Regions from separate parts of the Streptomyces sp. AM6-12 genome, predicted to be linked through region 2. Evidence: predicted binding sites of a transcription regulator. Region 2 holds the regulator's gene; the other holds the start of a gene.
The links. The regulator HrcA, encoded in region 2, represses chaperone genes, less so after heat shock. The targets are predictions, from matches to a motif close to TTNGCACTCNGNNNNNCNGAGTGCNAA.

Region 1: a site for HrcA is predicted at 2,882-2,908, ahead of groL (chaperonin GroEL). Genes of this name have one in related genera too.

What each region holds. Positions count from the first base shown of each region.
Region 1 covers NZ_JBIQWN010000001.1:4,087,363-4,094,359, reverse strand. The annotation lists gene ACE4Q9_RS18575 (NADH:flavin oxidoreductase) at 1-893, opposite strand, end outside; gene groL (chaperonin GroEL) at 1,097-2,719, opposite strand; gene ACE4Q9_RS18565 (cold-shock protein) at 3,021-3,224, opposite strand; gene ACE4Q9_RS18560 (MoaD/ThiS family protein) at 3,669-3,947, opposite strand; gene thrC (threonine synthase) at 3,944-5,227, opposite strand; SAM riboswitch class I at 5,246-5,391, opposite strand; gene ACE4Q9_RS18550 (glucosyl-3-phosphoglycerate synthase) at 5,554-6,498, shown strand; gene ACE4Q9_RS18545 (trehalose-6-phosphate synthase) at 6,582-6,997, shown strand, end outside.
Region 2 covers NZ_JBIQWN010000001.1:4,938,452-4,945,448, reverse strand. The annotation lists gene ACE4Q9_RS22415 (16S rRNA (uracil(1498)-N(3))-methyltransferase) at 1-19, opposite strand, end outside; gene ACE4Q9_RS22410 (nitronate monooxygenase) at 16-1,089, opposite strand; gene dnaJ (molecular chaperone DnaJ) at 1,523-2,659, opposite strand; gene hrcA (heat-inducible transcriptional repressor HrcA) at 2,660-3,676, opposite strand; gene ACE4Q9_RS22395 (MBL fold metallo-hydrolase) at 3,850-4,572, shown strand; gene ACE4Q9_RS22390 (DUF3097 domain-containing protein) at 4,641-5,510, shown strand; gene ACE4Q9_RS22385 (Uma2 family endonuclease) at 5,488-6,066, opposite strand; gene hemW (radical SAM family heme chaperone HemW) at 6,166-6,997, opposite strand, start outside.

The sequences.
Region 1 (6,997 bases), 850 kb from region 2:
GTCTGCTTGCCGGTGAGCTTCTTCGTCCAGCCCGCGAGGTTGAGGTCGGAGCCCTCGAACTCGGGGAGCCAGTAGCGGCGGGTGGAGGCGTGGAAGACGTCGACGCCGGCCGCGGCGAGCGGGGTCAGGACCGCCTCCAGCTCCTGCGGGGTCTCGGCGAGCCGGGCGGTGTAGTCCTGCTGCTTCCACTGCGAGTAGCGGAAGAGGATCGGGAAGCCGGCCGAGACCCGCTCGCGGACCGCGGCGACGATCTCCGCGGCGAACTTGGTGCGGGCCACCGGGTCGCCGCCGTACGCGTCGGTGCGACGGTTGGTGCCCTCCCACAGGAACTGGTCGAGGAGGTAGCCGTGGGCGCCGTGCAGTTCCACGCCGTCGAAGCCGATGCGCTCGGCGTCCGCGGCGGCCTGGGCGAACGCGGCGATGACGTCGTCCAGGTCCTGCTGGGTCATGGCCTTGCCGGTGGGCTCGGCGCCCGCGGTGACCAGACCGGAGGGGCCCATCGCGGGGGCGGCCGGGAAGGGGGCGTCGCCGTCCTTGCGGACCATGCCGATGTGCCACAGCTGCGGGACGATGGTGCCGCCCGCCGCGTGCACGTCCTCGGCGACCTTCGCCCAGCCCGCCAGCTGCTCCTCGCCGTGGAACCGCGGCACCCGGTCGCTCTGGCCGGCCGACTCGTGGCCGACGTAGGTGCCCTCGGTGACGATCAGGCCGACGCCCGCGGCGGCGCGCCGGGAGTAGTACGAGCGCACGTCCTCGCCGGGGATGCCGCCCGGCGAGAACATCCGGGTCATCGGGGCCATCACGATCCGGTTGGGGACGGTGAGGCCGCCCAGGGTGATGGGGCGGGAGAGTACCTGGGCCGCGCGGGAGGCGGGCTGCGTGTCGACGGTCACGTGAGGGCTCCTCGGAAAGCTGCTGACCGGGCGGTATGTGAATGCGCATTGTTGCAGACGCTTAAGTAACTCACTCGGTGCGGGCCGGCATTCCCGCCCCCGGCAGCCGTCGTCTGTGACCCCGGACACGCCCGAGGGCGGCACCCCCTGTCCCTGACAGGAAGTGCCGCCCTCGGTAAGGACTTTGATCAACCGGAGGTCGATCAGAAGTCCATGTCACCGCCCGGCATGCCGCCCGGAGCGGCCGCGGCGGCCTTCTCCGGCTTGTCGGCGATGACGGCCTCGGTGGTGAGGAACAGCGCGGCGATGGAGGCGGCGTTCTGCAGCGCGGAACGGGTCACCTTCGCCGGGTCGATGATGCCCTCGGCGACCAGGTCGACGTACTCGCCGGTCGCGGCGTTCAGGCCGTGGCCCGGAGTCAGGTTGCGCACCTTCTCCACCACGACACCGCCCTCGAGGCCGGCGTTGACGGCGATCTGCTTCAGCGGGGCCTCCAGGGCGATGCGCACGGCGTTGGCGCCGGTCGCCTCGTCACCCTCCAGCTCCAGCTTCTCGAAGACCTGGGAGGCCTGGAGCAGGGCCACGCCACCACCGGCGACGATGCCCTCCTCGACGGCCGCCTTGGCGTTGCGCACGGCGTCCTCGATGCGGTGCTTGCGCTCCTTGAGCTCCACCTCGGTGGCGGCACCGGCCTTGATGACCGCGACGCCGCCCGCGAGCTTGGCCAGGCGCTCCTGGAGCTTCTCGCGGTCGTAGTCCGAGTCGCTGTTCTCGATCTCGGCGCGGATCTGGTTCACCCGGCCGTTGACCTGCTCGGAGGAGCCGGCACCGTCGACGATGGTGGTCTCGTCCTTGGTGATGACGACCTTGCGGGCGCGGCCCAGGAGGTCCAGGGTCGCGTTCTCCAGCTTGAGGCCGACCTCCTCGGAGATGACCTCGCCGCCCGTGAGGATGGCGATGTCGCCGAGCATGGCCTTGCGGCGGTCGCCGAAGCCCGGAGCCTTGACCGCGACGGACTTGAAGGTGCCGCGGATCTTGTTGACGACCAGGGTCGACAGGGCCTCGCCCTCGACGTCCTCGGCGATGATCAGCAGCGGCTTGCCCGACTGCATGACCTTCTCCAGGAGCGGGAGCAGGTCCTTGACGGAGCTGATCTTGGAGTTCGCGATGAGGATGTACGGGTCCTCGAGCGACGCCTCCATGCGCTCCATGTCGGTTGCGAAGTAGGCGGAGATGTAGCCCTTGTCGAAGCGCATGCCCTCGGTGAGCTCGAGCTCCAGACCGAAGGTGTTGCTCTCCTCGACGGTGATGACGCCTTCCTTGCCGACCTTGTCCATCGCCTCGGCGATGAGCTCGCCGATCTGGGTGTCGGCGGCGGAGATGGACGCGGTGGAGGCGATCTGCTCCTTGGTCTCGACGTCCTTCGCCTGCTCGAGCAGGGCGGCGGAGACGGCCTCGACGGCCTTCTCGATACCGCGCTTCAGAGCCATCGGGTTGGCACCGGCGGCGACGTTGCGCAGGCCTTCCTTGACCAGGGCCTGGGCGAGCACGGTCGCGGTGGTCGTACCGTCACCGGCGACGTCGTCCGTCTTCTTGGCGACTTCCTTGACCAGCTCGGCGCCGATCTTCTCGTACGGGTCCTCGAGCTCGATCTCCTTGGCGATGGAGACACCATCGTTGGTGATCGTGGGGGCGCCCCACTTCTTCTCGAGGACGACGTTGCGACCCTTGGGGCCGAGCGTCACCTTGACGGCGTCCGCGAGCTGGTTCATGCCGCGCTCGAGGCCGCGCCGCGCCTCCTCGTCGAACGCGATGATCTTGGCCATGTGAAGTGGTCCCTCCAGGACTGGGGGTGATTCCTTCGGACCGCGCCCGCGCCCGCGACGGACGGCTCGCCGGCCTGTGGTTCCTTGCCCCACGTGGCCCGCGGACCTCACCGACCCGGTCCTTCGTTGTCACTCTCACCTTCAGAGTGCTAACGCCAATGATTAGCACTCGGCATGCCCGAGTGCAAGCGCCCCGGGCGCCACGGCGGGCGGGTCAGCCGGGGGCGAACACCGTCCGGGGCCGGGCACGCCGAAGGGCCCGCACCCTGTGCGAGGTGCGGGCCCTTCGGTGGAGAAACGTTCAGACGGCGACGCGAACCATGTCGGCCTGCGGACCCTTCTGGCCCTGCGAGATCTCGAACTCGACTCGCTGGCCCTCCTCCAGGGTGCGGTAGCCGTCCATCTGAATGGCGCTGTAATGGACGAAGACGTCCGCACCACCGTCGACCGCGATGAAGCCGTACCCCTTCTCCGCGTTGAACCACTTGACGGTGCCCTGAGCCATGCCTAACTCCCCTATTACTGGCCCTTGCACAGATCCGCACTTCGCGGATCCGGGTCAGACCTCGCCCCCCAATGCGTCGGGGGCGTGCGCCGGAACGCGTCGACCGCGGCTGAATGTATCTGTCCAACTGCCCTCTGCAACAGGTCAATTGGACGAGAAATCTGGACGAGAACGATCCGGAATGTAGGGAGAAATCATCAGAATTCAGGGCAAGTCGGGCCCCATAAAAGTCACAAAAGCCGCGGAAAGCCCGTGCATATTGGCTGCTTCTTATCGGGCCCGCGGAGGAGAATCGAGGGCTAACCCTCGATCAACTCAGGGCGCCTTCCCCAACTGTACCGCGCTCAATCACGCAGAATTGCCCCCTCCGCTTCTCTCACGGAGAGGGCAATCCGACGTACCTTCGGTGACCGTCATTACCGAAGGTAACGTCCGGTCGTCCGGTCAGCAGCCGCCGGCCACCGCCGGGATGATGGAGACGCCCGCGCCGTCCGGGGTGGAGGTCTGCAGGCCCTGCTCGAAACGCACGTCGTCGTCGTTGACGTACACGTTCACGAACCGGCGCAGCCTGCCCTGGTCGTCCAGGACACGGGCGGCGATGCCGGTGTGGTTCTTCTCCAGGTCCTCGATGACCTCGGCGAGGGTCGCGCCCTCGGCGGCCACCTCGGACCGCCCGCCGGTGTAGGTGCGCAGGATGGTGGGGATGCGAACGGTCACGCTCATGCGAGGCCAGCCTCTCGGAAGGAGTCCAGGGTCGGGCGGATGGTGGCGGTCAGGCCGGTGCCGGCCACCGCGTCGAGGGTCTTGAGGCCGTCGCCGGTGTTCAGGACGACGGTGGTCTTCGCCGGGTCGAGCACCCCGCTCTCGATCAGCTTCTTCGTGACGCCGACGGTCACGCCGCCCGCCGTCTCGGCGAAGATGCCCTCGGTGCGGGCCAGCAGCTTGATCGCGGCCACGATCTGCTCGTCCGTCACGTCCTCCACCGCGCCGCCGGTGCGCCGGGCGATGTCCAGGACGTAGGGCCCGTCGGCCGGGTTGCCGATCGCGAGGGACTTGGCGATGGTGTCCGGCTTCTGGGGCCGGACCACGTCGTGGCCCGCCTTGAAGGCCGTGGACACCGGCGAGCACCCCTCCGCCTGGGCCCCGAAGATCTTGTACGGCCTGTCCTCGACCAGTCCGAGTTCGATCAGCTCCCGCAGCCCCTTGTCGATCTTGGTGAGCTGGGAGCCGGAGGCGATCGGGACCACGATCTGGTCGGGCAGCCGCCAGCCGAGCTGCTCGCAGATCTCGTACGCCAGGGTCTTGGAGCCCTCGGCGTAGTACGGCCGCAGGTTCACGTTGACGAAGCCCCAGCCCTCGCCGGCCGGGTCGCCGATCAGCTCGGAGCAGAAGCGGTTCACGTCGTCGTAGTTGCCCTCGATGCCGACGAGTTCACCGCCGTAGACCGCGGCCATGACGACCTTGCCCTGCTCCAGGTCGTGCGGGATGAACACGCAGGAGCGCAGGCCCGCGCGGGCGGCGGCGGCGCCGACGGCGCCCGCGAGGTTGCCGGTGGAGGAGCAGGACAGGGTGGTGAAGCCGAAGGCGCGGGCCGCCTCCAGGGCCTGGGCGACCACCCGGTCCTTGAAGGAGTGGGTCGGGTTGCCGGAGTCGTCCTTGACGTACAGACCGCCGGTGACGCCGAGTTCGCGGGCCAGGTTGTCGGCCTTGACCAGCTTGGTCCAGCCGGGGTGGAGGTTCGGCTTGCCGGCCACGTCGGCCGGGACCGGCAGCAGCGGGGCGTAGCGCCAGATGCTGGCGGGGCCGTCCTCGATCCGCTTGCGGAGTTCCCCGGTGTCGTAGCCGGAGAAGTCGTAGGCGATCTCCAGCGGGCCGAAGCACTCCTCGCAGGCGAAGACCGGGCCGAGCGGGACGCGGTGGCCGCATTCGCGACAGCTGAGGGCGGCGGCGGGGCCGAGGTCGACGGTGGAGGTACCGGAGGTGGCAACTGTCTGCACAGCCATGAGAGGCGAGGCCCTTTCTCCTCATCTTCCTCACGACGCACTTCGCCGTGAGACGGATTTGGCACCTTCCCTAGCCGGGAGCCTCGCTGCTATGAGAACGAGAAGCGGCTGGAGGGTTGCCGGGGCTTCATCGGGCCGTGTCCCTCTGCCCCTCTGGATGAGCGGTATTCGATTGTGTCCGCACTGCTGCGGCATGTCCGCACGCGACCCCCGACATGCGATGGTCATCGGCGTTGCTCAAGACTGTAACCGAAGGCCTGGAGAGTTGAGATAGTCGTCCGTACCGCGAGACGAGACCGCGAGGCGAGCGTGAGGAGCCGGGGACCGTGCTGGAAGAAGTCGAGCGCTGGATGGGCAACCGCTCCTGGTCCGTGCGCGACCGTCCCTCGCACCAGGTCCTCGCCGCGAAGCAGCGCACCGGCCAGACCATCAGCGTGGTGCTGCCCGCCCTCGACGAGGAGGAGACGGTCGGCGAGATCGTCGCGGTGATCCGGCGCGATCTGATGGAGCGGGTGCCGCTCGTCGACGAGGTCCTGGTGATCGACTCGGGCTCCGCCGACCGCACCTCCGAGGTCGCCGCCGCGGCGGGCGCGCGGGTGGTGCACCGGGACGCGATCCTGCCCCGGATACCGGCCGTGCCGGGCAAGGGCGAGGTGCTGTGGCGCTCGCTGCTCGTCGCCACCGGGGACATCATCTGCTTCGTCGACGCGGACCTGCGGGAGTTCTCCTCCGACTTCGTCCTCGGCATCGTCGGCCCGCTGCTCACCGAGCCGGACGTCCAGCTGGTCAAGGCGATGTACGACCGACCGCTCGCCGGTGCGGCGGGGCAGGGCGGCCGGGTCACCGAGCTGATGGCGCGCCCGCTGCTGAACATGCACTGGCCGCAGCTCGCGGGCTTCGTACAGCCGCTGGGCGGGGAGTACGCGGCCCGGCGCTCGCTGCTCGAACAGCTGCCGTTCCCGGTCGGGTACGGGGTCGAGCTGGGCATGCTGGTGGACGCCCTGCACCTGGTGGGGCTCGACGCGCTGGCCCAGGTGGACGTCGGGGTGCGCAAGCACCGGCACCAGGACGGGCAGGCGCTCGGCCGGATGGCGGCGGCCATCTACCGCACGGCCCAGCTGCGGCTGGCCCGCGGCCATCTCGTGCGCCCCGCGCTCACCCAGTTCGAGCGGGGCGTGACCGGTTTCGAACCGCGCACGTACGCCGTGGACACCGAGGAGCGGCCGCCGATGACGCAGATCGCGGAGTACGCCCGGCGCCGGGTGGCGTGAAAGCGCGCGGGCGGCCGTATACGACCGGCTTCGGACCGGGTCCGCGGGTTTGAGTGTTCCCAGGTCGGGCTAGGTTGTGGACCATGGCTTCCACGCACGGTGCTGAGGTGCTGGTCGCGTCCAATCGCGGCCCGGTTTCGTACGAGGCGGACGAGGACGGTTCGCTGCGCGCCAAGCGGGGCGGTGGCGGGCTGGTCTCGGGCCTGTCGGCGATCGGTCCGGAGACGAACGCGGTCTGGGTGTGCGCCGCGCTGGGCGACGGCGACCGCGAGGCGGTGCGCCGCGCCGGGGGCGGCCTGTTGCCGGAGGCGGACACCGGCGGGCAGCGGGTGCGGATGCTCGGCATCGACCCGGAGGTCTTCGCCGACGCGTACAACGGGATCGCCAACTCGGTGCTCTGGTTCGTGCACCACATGCTGTACCAGACACCGCTGGAGCCCGTCTTCGACGCGGACTTCCGGCGGCAGTGGGCGGCGTACCAGGCGTACAACCAGGCGTT
Region 2 (6,997 bases):
CGAAGACGGGCGCGGTCACCGGGCACCTCCCGCGGCGAACGCCGCCCGGGCCTCGGCGAGTTCGGCGGCGAGCACCTCCACCAGCTGTCCGGCGGGCAGTTCCCTGGCCAGCCGGTGGCCCTGGCCCGCCCACAGCGCCATGCCCTGCGCGTCCCCGGCCTTCGCGGCGGCCTTGCGCAGCGGCGAGGTGAGGTGGTTGACCTCCGGGTAGGCGGCGGGCGCGTACGGGCCGTGCTCGCGCAGGAAGCGGTTGACCAGTCCGCGCGCGGGGCGGCCGGTGAACGCGCGGGTCAGCTCGGTGCGGACGAACAGGGGGTTGGTCAGCGCCTCCTTGTGCACGGCGGGGGCGCCGGACTCGGGGGCGGCGAGGAAGGCGGTGCCCAGCTGGGCCGCGCTCGCGCCCGCCGCGAGGACGGCCGCGATCTGGGCGCCGCGCATGATGCCGCCGGCCGCGACGACGGGGAGGTGCACGGCCTCGCGGACCTGTGTGATCAGGGAGAGCAGGCCGAGGCCGGTGCCGTCGTTCTCCGGGACGTCCCGGTGCGTGCCCTGGTGGCCGCCGGCCTCCACGCCCTGCGCGATCACCGCGTCCGCTCCGGCCCGCTCCACCGCGACGGCCTCCTCGGCGGTGGTGGCGGTGACCAGCGTGACGGTCCCGGCCCGCCGCAGCCGTTCCAGCGCGTGGCGGTCCGGCACCCCGAAGTGGAAGGAGACCACCGGCACCGGGTCGTCCAGGAGCACGGCGAGCTTGGCGTCGTAGCCGTCGTCGCGGCCGTGGTCCGGGTCGCCCAGCTCGGTCTCGTACCAGGCGGCCTCACCCGCGAGCTGATGGGCGTAGACCTCGACCGCGCCGCTCTCCGCGTACTCGGGCTGCGGCATGAAGACGTTGACGCCGAAGGGCCGGTCGGTGAGGCTCCGCAGCCGCTTGATCTCCTGGTACATACCGTCGGCCGTCTTGTACCCGGCGGCCAGGAACCCGAGCCCGCCGGCCTCGGAGACGGCGGCGGCGAGCTCCGGCACCGAGACGCCGCCCGCCATGGGGGCCTGCACGATCGGGTGCCGGAGGAGATCGGTCAGTGCGGAGGACATGCCCGCATGGTGTCACGTCCACCGAACAAGTCCGAATCGGGCGTCAGGATCGGCATATTCCACTCCGTGCCCGGTCAGAGGCCGTGCGGGGTGCCCGTGGCAGCCCTCGGTCGGAGACCGTGACGGGTGCTGCGGCAGCCCAGTCGGAAGCCGGGCCAGGCGCCATGACAGCCCCCGGTCAGAAACCGCGACGGAGGTGGTCGCGACAGCCCCGACCGGAAGCCGCGACGGAGATGCCGCGACAGCCCCCAGCCGGAAGCCGGGCCAGGCGCCGCGACAACCCCTGATCAGAAACCGCGACGGGGGTGTTGCGACAGCCTCGGCCGACAGCCGCGACGGAGGTGCCGCGACAGCCCCCGGTCAAAAGCCGGGCCAGGCGCCGTGGCAGCCCCCGGTCGGAGGTCGCCACGGCAGGCCTGGCACGGCCGGAGGCTCAGCGGCCGTTGAACGCGTCCTTCAGCCGCGAGAACAGCCCCTGCTGACCCGGCTGGAACTGGCCCTGCGGGCGCTCCTCGCCGCGCAGCTTGGCCAGCTCGCGCAGCAGCCGCTCCTGCTCGGGATCGAGCTTCGTCGGCGTCTGCACCTCGACGTGCACGATCAGGTCGCCCCGGCCGCCGCCCCGCAGATGCGTGACGCCCCGGTTGTGCAGCGGGATCGACTGCCCGGACTGGGTGCCGGGCCGGATGTCGATCTCCTCCATGCCGTCCAGCGTCTCCAGCGGCACCTTGGTGCCGAGGGCGGCCGCGGTCATCGGGATCGTCACCGTGCAGTGCAGATCGTCGCCGCGGCGCTGGAAGCGCGGGTGCGGCAGCTCGTGGATCTCCACGTACAGGTCACCGGCCGGACCGCCGCCGGGGCCGACCTCGCCCTCGCCGGCGAGCTGGATCCGGGTGCCGTTGTCGACACCGGCCGGGATCTTCACGGTCAGCGTGCGCCGCGAGCGGACCCGCCCGTCACCGGCGCACTCCGGGCACGGCGTGGGCACCACGGTCCCGAAGCCCTGGCACTGGGGGCACGGCCGCGAGGTCATGACCTGGCCCAGGAAGGACCGGGTGACCTGCGAGACCTCACCGCGGCCGCGGCACATGTCGCAGGTCTGCGCCGACGTGCCCGGAGCCGCGCCCTCGCCGTTGCAGGTGTTGCAGACGACCGCGGTGTCGACCTGGATGTCCTTGGTCGTCCCGAAGGCCGCCTCGTCCAGCTCGACCTCGATCCGGATCATCGCGTCCTGGCCGCGCCGGGTGCGCGAGCGCGGTCCGCGCTGCGACGCCGTGCCGAAGAACGCGTCCATGATGTCGGAGAAGTTGCCGAAGCCACCGGCCCCGAAGCCGCCCGCGCCGGCGCCGCCGGACTGCGAGAGGGGGTCGCCGCCGAGGTCGTAGACCTGCTTCTTCTGCGGGTCCGACAGCACCTCGTAAGCGGCGTTGATCTCCTTGAACCGCTCCTGGGTCTTCGGATCGGGGTTGACGTCCGGGTGCAGCTCGCGCGCGAGCCGACGGAACGCCTTCTTGATCTCATCCTGCGACGCGTCGCGGCGCACGCCGAGAACGGCGTAGTAGTCCGTGGCCACTTACGACTCCGCCAGGATCTGTCCGACGTACCGTGCCACTGCGCGTACCGCTCCCATCGTTCCCGGATAGTCCATGCGGGTCGGTCCGACCACGCCGAGCTTGGCAACCGCCTCGCCGCCCGAACCGTAGCCCACCGACACCACGGAGGTTGAGTTGAGTCCTTCGTGGGCGATCTCGTGCCCGATGCGCACGGTCATGCCCGGATCCTTCGCCTCGCCGAGGAGCTTGAGGAGCACGACCTGCTCCTCCAGGGCCTCCAGGACGGGCCGGATCGTGAGGGGGAAATCATGTCCGAAGCGGGTGAGATTGGCGGTGCCGCCGATCATCAGCCGCTCCTCGTTCTCCTCGACCAGTGTCTCCAGAAGGGTGGAGAGCACCGTGGAGACCGTACCGCGATCCTCGTGTTCGAAGGCGTCCGGCAGGTCCTCGACCAGCTTCGGCACGTCCGCGAACCGGCGGCCGGCGACCCGGCTGTTGAGCCGCGCGCGCAGGTCCGCGAGGGACGCCTCGCCGAACGGCGCCGGGCAGTCGACCATCCGCTGCTCGACCCGGCCGGTGTCCGTGATCAGCACCAGCATCACGCGCGCCGGGGCGAGCGCCAGCAGCTCCACGTGCCGCACGGTGGACCGGGTCAGGGACGGGTACTGCACGACGGCGACCTGCCGGGTCAGCTGCGCGAGCAGCCGCACCGTACGCGCCACGACGTCGTCGAGATCGACGGCGCCGTCGAGGAAGTTCTGGATCGCGCGGCGCTCGGGCGCGGTCATCGGCTTGACGCCCGCGAGCTTGTCGACGAACAGCCGGTAGCCCTTGTCGGTGGGGATGCGCCCCGCGCTGGTGTGCGGCTGCGCGATGTACCCCTCGTCCTCCAGGGCCGACATGTCATTGCGCACGGTCGCCGGGGACACACCGAGGTTGTGCCGCTCGGTCAGGGCCTTGGACCCGACGGGCTCCTCGGTGCCGACATAGTCCTGGACGATGGCGCGCAGTACCTGAAGCCTGCGTTCACTCAGCATTCGCGCGCACCTCCAGCACGTCGTCCCCTCACTTGCGAGGCTGTCCCTCTTGTGTCCGTCTTGGCACTCTTCGCATGCGAGTGCCAGCGTTCCCCGGCCCAGTGTACGGCCGTGGGGTACGCACCGGGCAAGGTCGGTGCCCGTGCGACCGCTCCTGCGGCTAGCGTCGCGGTATGACGGTGACTTGGGAAGAGGGTGGCTGGGAGCGGTTGACCGCCGGGGTGGGGCGGTGCCGGCTGCCGGGCTGGGACTGCACGGCGGGGCTGGTCCTGGGCGCGGACACGGCGCTGATGGTGGACGCCGGGTCGAGCCTGGCGGAGGGGGCGCGGCTGCGGTCCGCGGCCGAGGTGCTCGCCGGTGGACGTGTGACCCATCTCGCGCTGACCCATGTCCATTTCGACCATGTCTTCGGGACTCCGGCGTTCGCGGGGGCCGAGGTGTACGCGGCGGTGGGGGCGGACGGGGTGGTCCGCCGCGGGCGGGACGAGCTGCGGTACGACGCGGTCCGCCACGGGCTGCCCGCGGACGAGGCCGAGGAGGCGGCGCTGGCGCTGGTGCCGCCGCGGCACCTGGTCTCCGGGGAGCGGACCCTGGAGCTGGGCGGTGGCCGCCAGGCGCTGCTGGCCAATGTGGGCCCCGGCCATACCGCTCATGACCTGGTGGTTCTGGTGCCGGGCGAGCCGGAGGTGGTGTTCTGCGGGGACCTGGTGGAGGAGTCCGGGGAGCCCCAGGCGGGCCCGGACGCCGTACCCTCGCGCTGGCCGGACGCGCTGGACCGGCTGCTGGCGCTGGGCGGCGAGGACGCGCTGTACGTGCCCGGTCACGGGGCGGTGGTCGACGCGGCGTTCGTACGACGCCAACGGGACGCGCTGGCCGCGCGGTTCGGCGTGAACTGAGCCGCACGCGCGCGGCCTTACCGGCGTGTCGTGAGCGCGCGCCCGCGGCTTCTCCTATCGTCATCCGAATGCGCCCACCCGTCTCCCACCACCGCCCTTCCAACGGGGGCCCTTCGGGCCCGCGCTCCCGCCGGTACTCCGCCGACCTGACCCCTCCCTGGAAGAAGTCCCAGCCGGTGCCGGAGGTGCCCGCCGAGCCGGGGCTGGTCGTGGAGGAGCCCGGTACCGGGTTCTGCGGGGCGGTGATCCGCTGCGAGGCGGGCACGGTGACGCTGGAGGACCGCTTCGGCAAGCACCGGGTGTTCCCGCTGGAGCCGCGCGGCTTCCTGCTGGAGGGCCGGGTGGTGACGCTCGTACGACCCTTCGCCGGCCCGGCGCGCCCCGCCCGCACCGCCTCCGGTTCCGTCGCCGTCCCCGGCGCCCGCGCCCGGGTGGCCCGCGCCGGGCGCATCTACGTCGAGGGCCGGCACGACGCCGAGCTGGTCGAGAAGGTCTGGGGCGACGACCTGCGCATCGAGGGCGTGGTCGTGGAGTACCTGGAGGGTGTGGACGACCTCCCCGCGATCGTCGCCGACTTCGCCCCCGGTCCGGACGCCCGCCTCGGCGTCCTCGTGGACCACCTGGTGCCGGGCACGAAGGAATTCCGTATCGCCCGGTCGGTGACCAGCGAACACGCGCTGGTCGTGGGCCATCCGTACATCGACATCTGGGAAGCGGTGAAACCGGCGTCGCTGGGGATCGCGGGATGGCCTCGGGTGCCCCACGGCCAGGACTGGAAGACGGGCGTGTGCCGCGCCCTGGGCTGGCCCGCGGACAACACCGGCGCGGTGTGGCAGGCGATCCTGAAGCGGGTGAACTCCTACAAGGACCTGGAACCGGAGCTGCTCGGCCGGGTGGAGGAGCTGATCGACTTCGTCACGGGTAGCGGTGGGGCCTGACGTTGGGGAGGGTTCCGAACTCGCTCGTGTCCAGTTCGATCCCCAGGGCCTCCAGCCGGACCGGATCCCCGAATTTGGTGATCTCCTGGCTCAGGTAGTCGGCGTCCTCCCCCTGCCCTGACGGTTTCGTCAGCCGGACGCACTGCGCCATGATCGGGTCGATGACGAGGTAGGTGGAGATCCTTCCCGCCGCGTAGATCGAACGCTTGACCACGTAGTCGTTGTGGGCGCTTGACTTGGAGACGATCTCCACCACCGCCGTGACCAGCTCTGACGGCAGCAGGTGCCCCGAGTCGGGCAGTACGTCCGGTGCCGCGACGACCAGATCCGGGACGGGCACGCTGTCCTCGCCGGCGATGCCCACGTCCTGGGTCTGGATCGGGTACCACCGTTCCAGGGGAATCTGCCGCTGGGTGTGCAGCGCGATCAGGTTGTGCACCAGATCAGGGCTGGCCATCATCATGATTACCCCCCGGAGAAGCTCAGCCTTGACGCCCTCGGGAGGCTCGAACTTGTCGAAGCACTCGGCCAGTCCACGCTCGTCCACAGCGGTCATCTCCGTGGCCTCCACATCTGCTGCGTCCTTTCGGCAGCAGCCTAGGAATCAGGTTAAGGACCGAACCGGCGTTCCGCACCGATTCACTCGCCGGGGTGATCAGTCCACCAGGTCCCGTACCACCGCGTCCGCCAGCAGCCGGCCCCGCAGGGTGAGGGCGGCGCGGCCCTCGGTGTAGGGGGCGGGCTGGAAGAGACCGTCCGCGAGGGCGCGGCGGGAGGCGGCGAGGCCGGTTTCCTTCAGCAGGGAGAGCGGGACGCCCTCGCGGAGCCGGAGTTCCAGGAGGACGCGCTCGACCCGGCGGTCCTCCGCGGACAGCACCTCGCGACCCGCGCCCGGCGAGCGGCCCCCGGCCAGCGCGGCAGCGTAGGCGCCGGGGTGTTTCACGTTCCACCAGCGCACGCCGCCCACATGGGAGTGCGCGCCGGGGCCCGCGCCCCACCAGTCCGCGCCCCGCCAGTACAGCTCGTTGTGCAGGCAGCGGCCCGCCTCGGAGGTGGCCCAGTTGGAGACCTCGTACCAGTCGAAGCCGGCGGCGGAGAGGGTCTCCTCGGCGATCAGATAGCGGTCGGCGTGCACGTCGTCGTCGGTCATCGGGACCTCGCCCCGGCGGATCCGGCGGGCGAGCTGCGTGCCCTCCTCCACGATGAGGGCGTACGCGCTGACGTGGTCGGGGCCCGCGCCGATCGCCGCGTCGAGGGAGGCCCGCCAGTCGTCGTCGCTCTCGCCCGGAGTGCCGTAGATCAGGTCGAGGTTCACATGCCCGAAGCCCGCCGCACGGGCCTCCGACACGCACGCCTCGGGGCGGCCGGGGGTGTGGGTGCGGTCGAGGATCTTCAGCACATGCTGCTTCGCGCTCTGCATCCCGAAGGAGATCCGGTTGAAACCGCCTGCGCGGAGGGTGGCGAGGTAGGCCGGGTCGACCGACTCG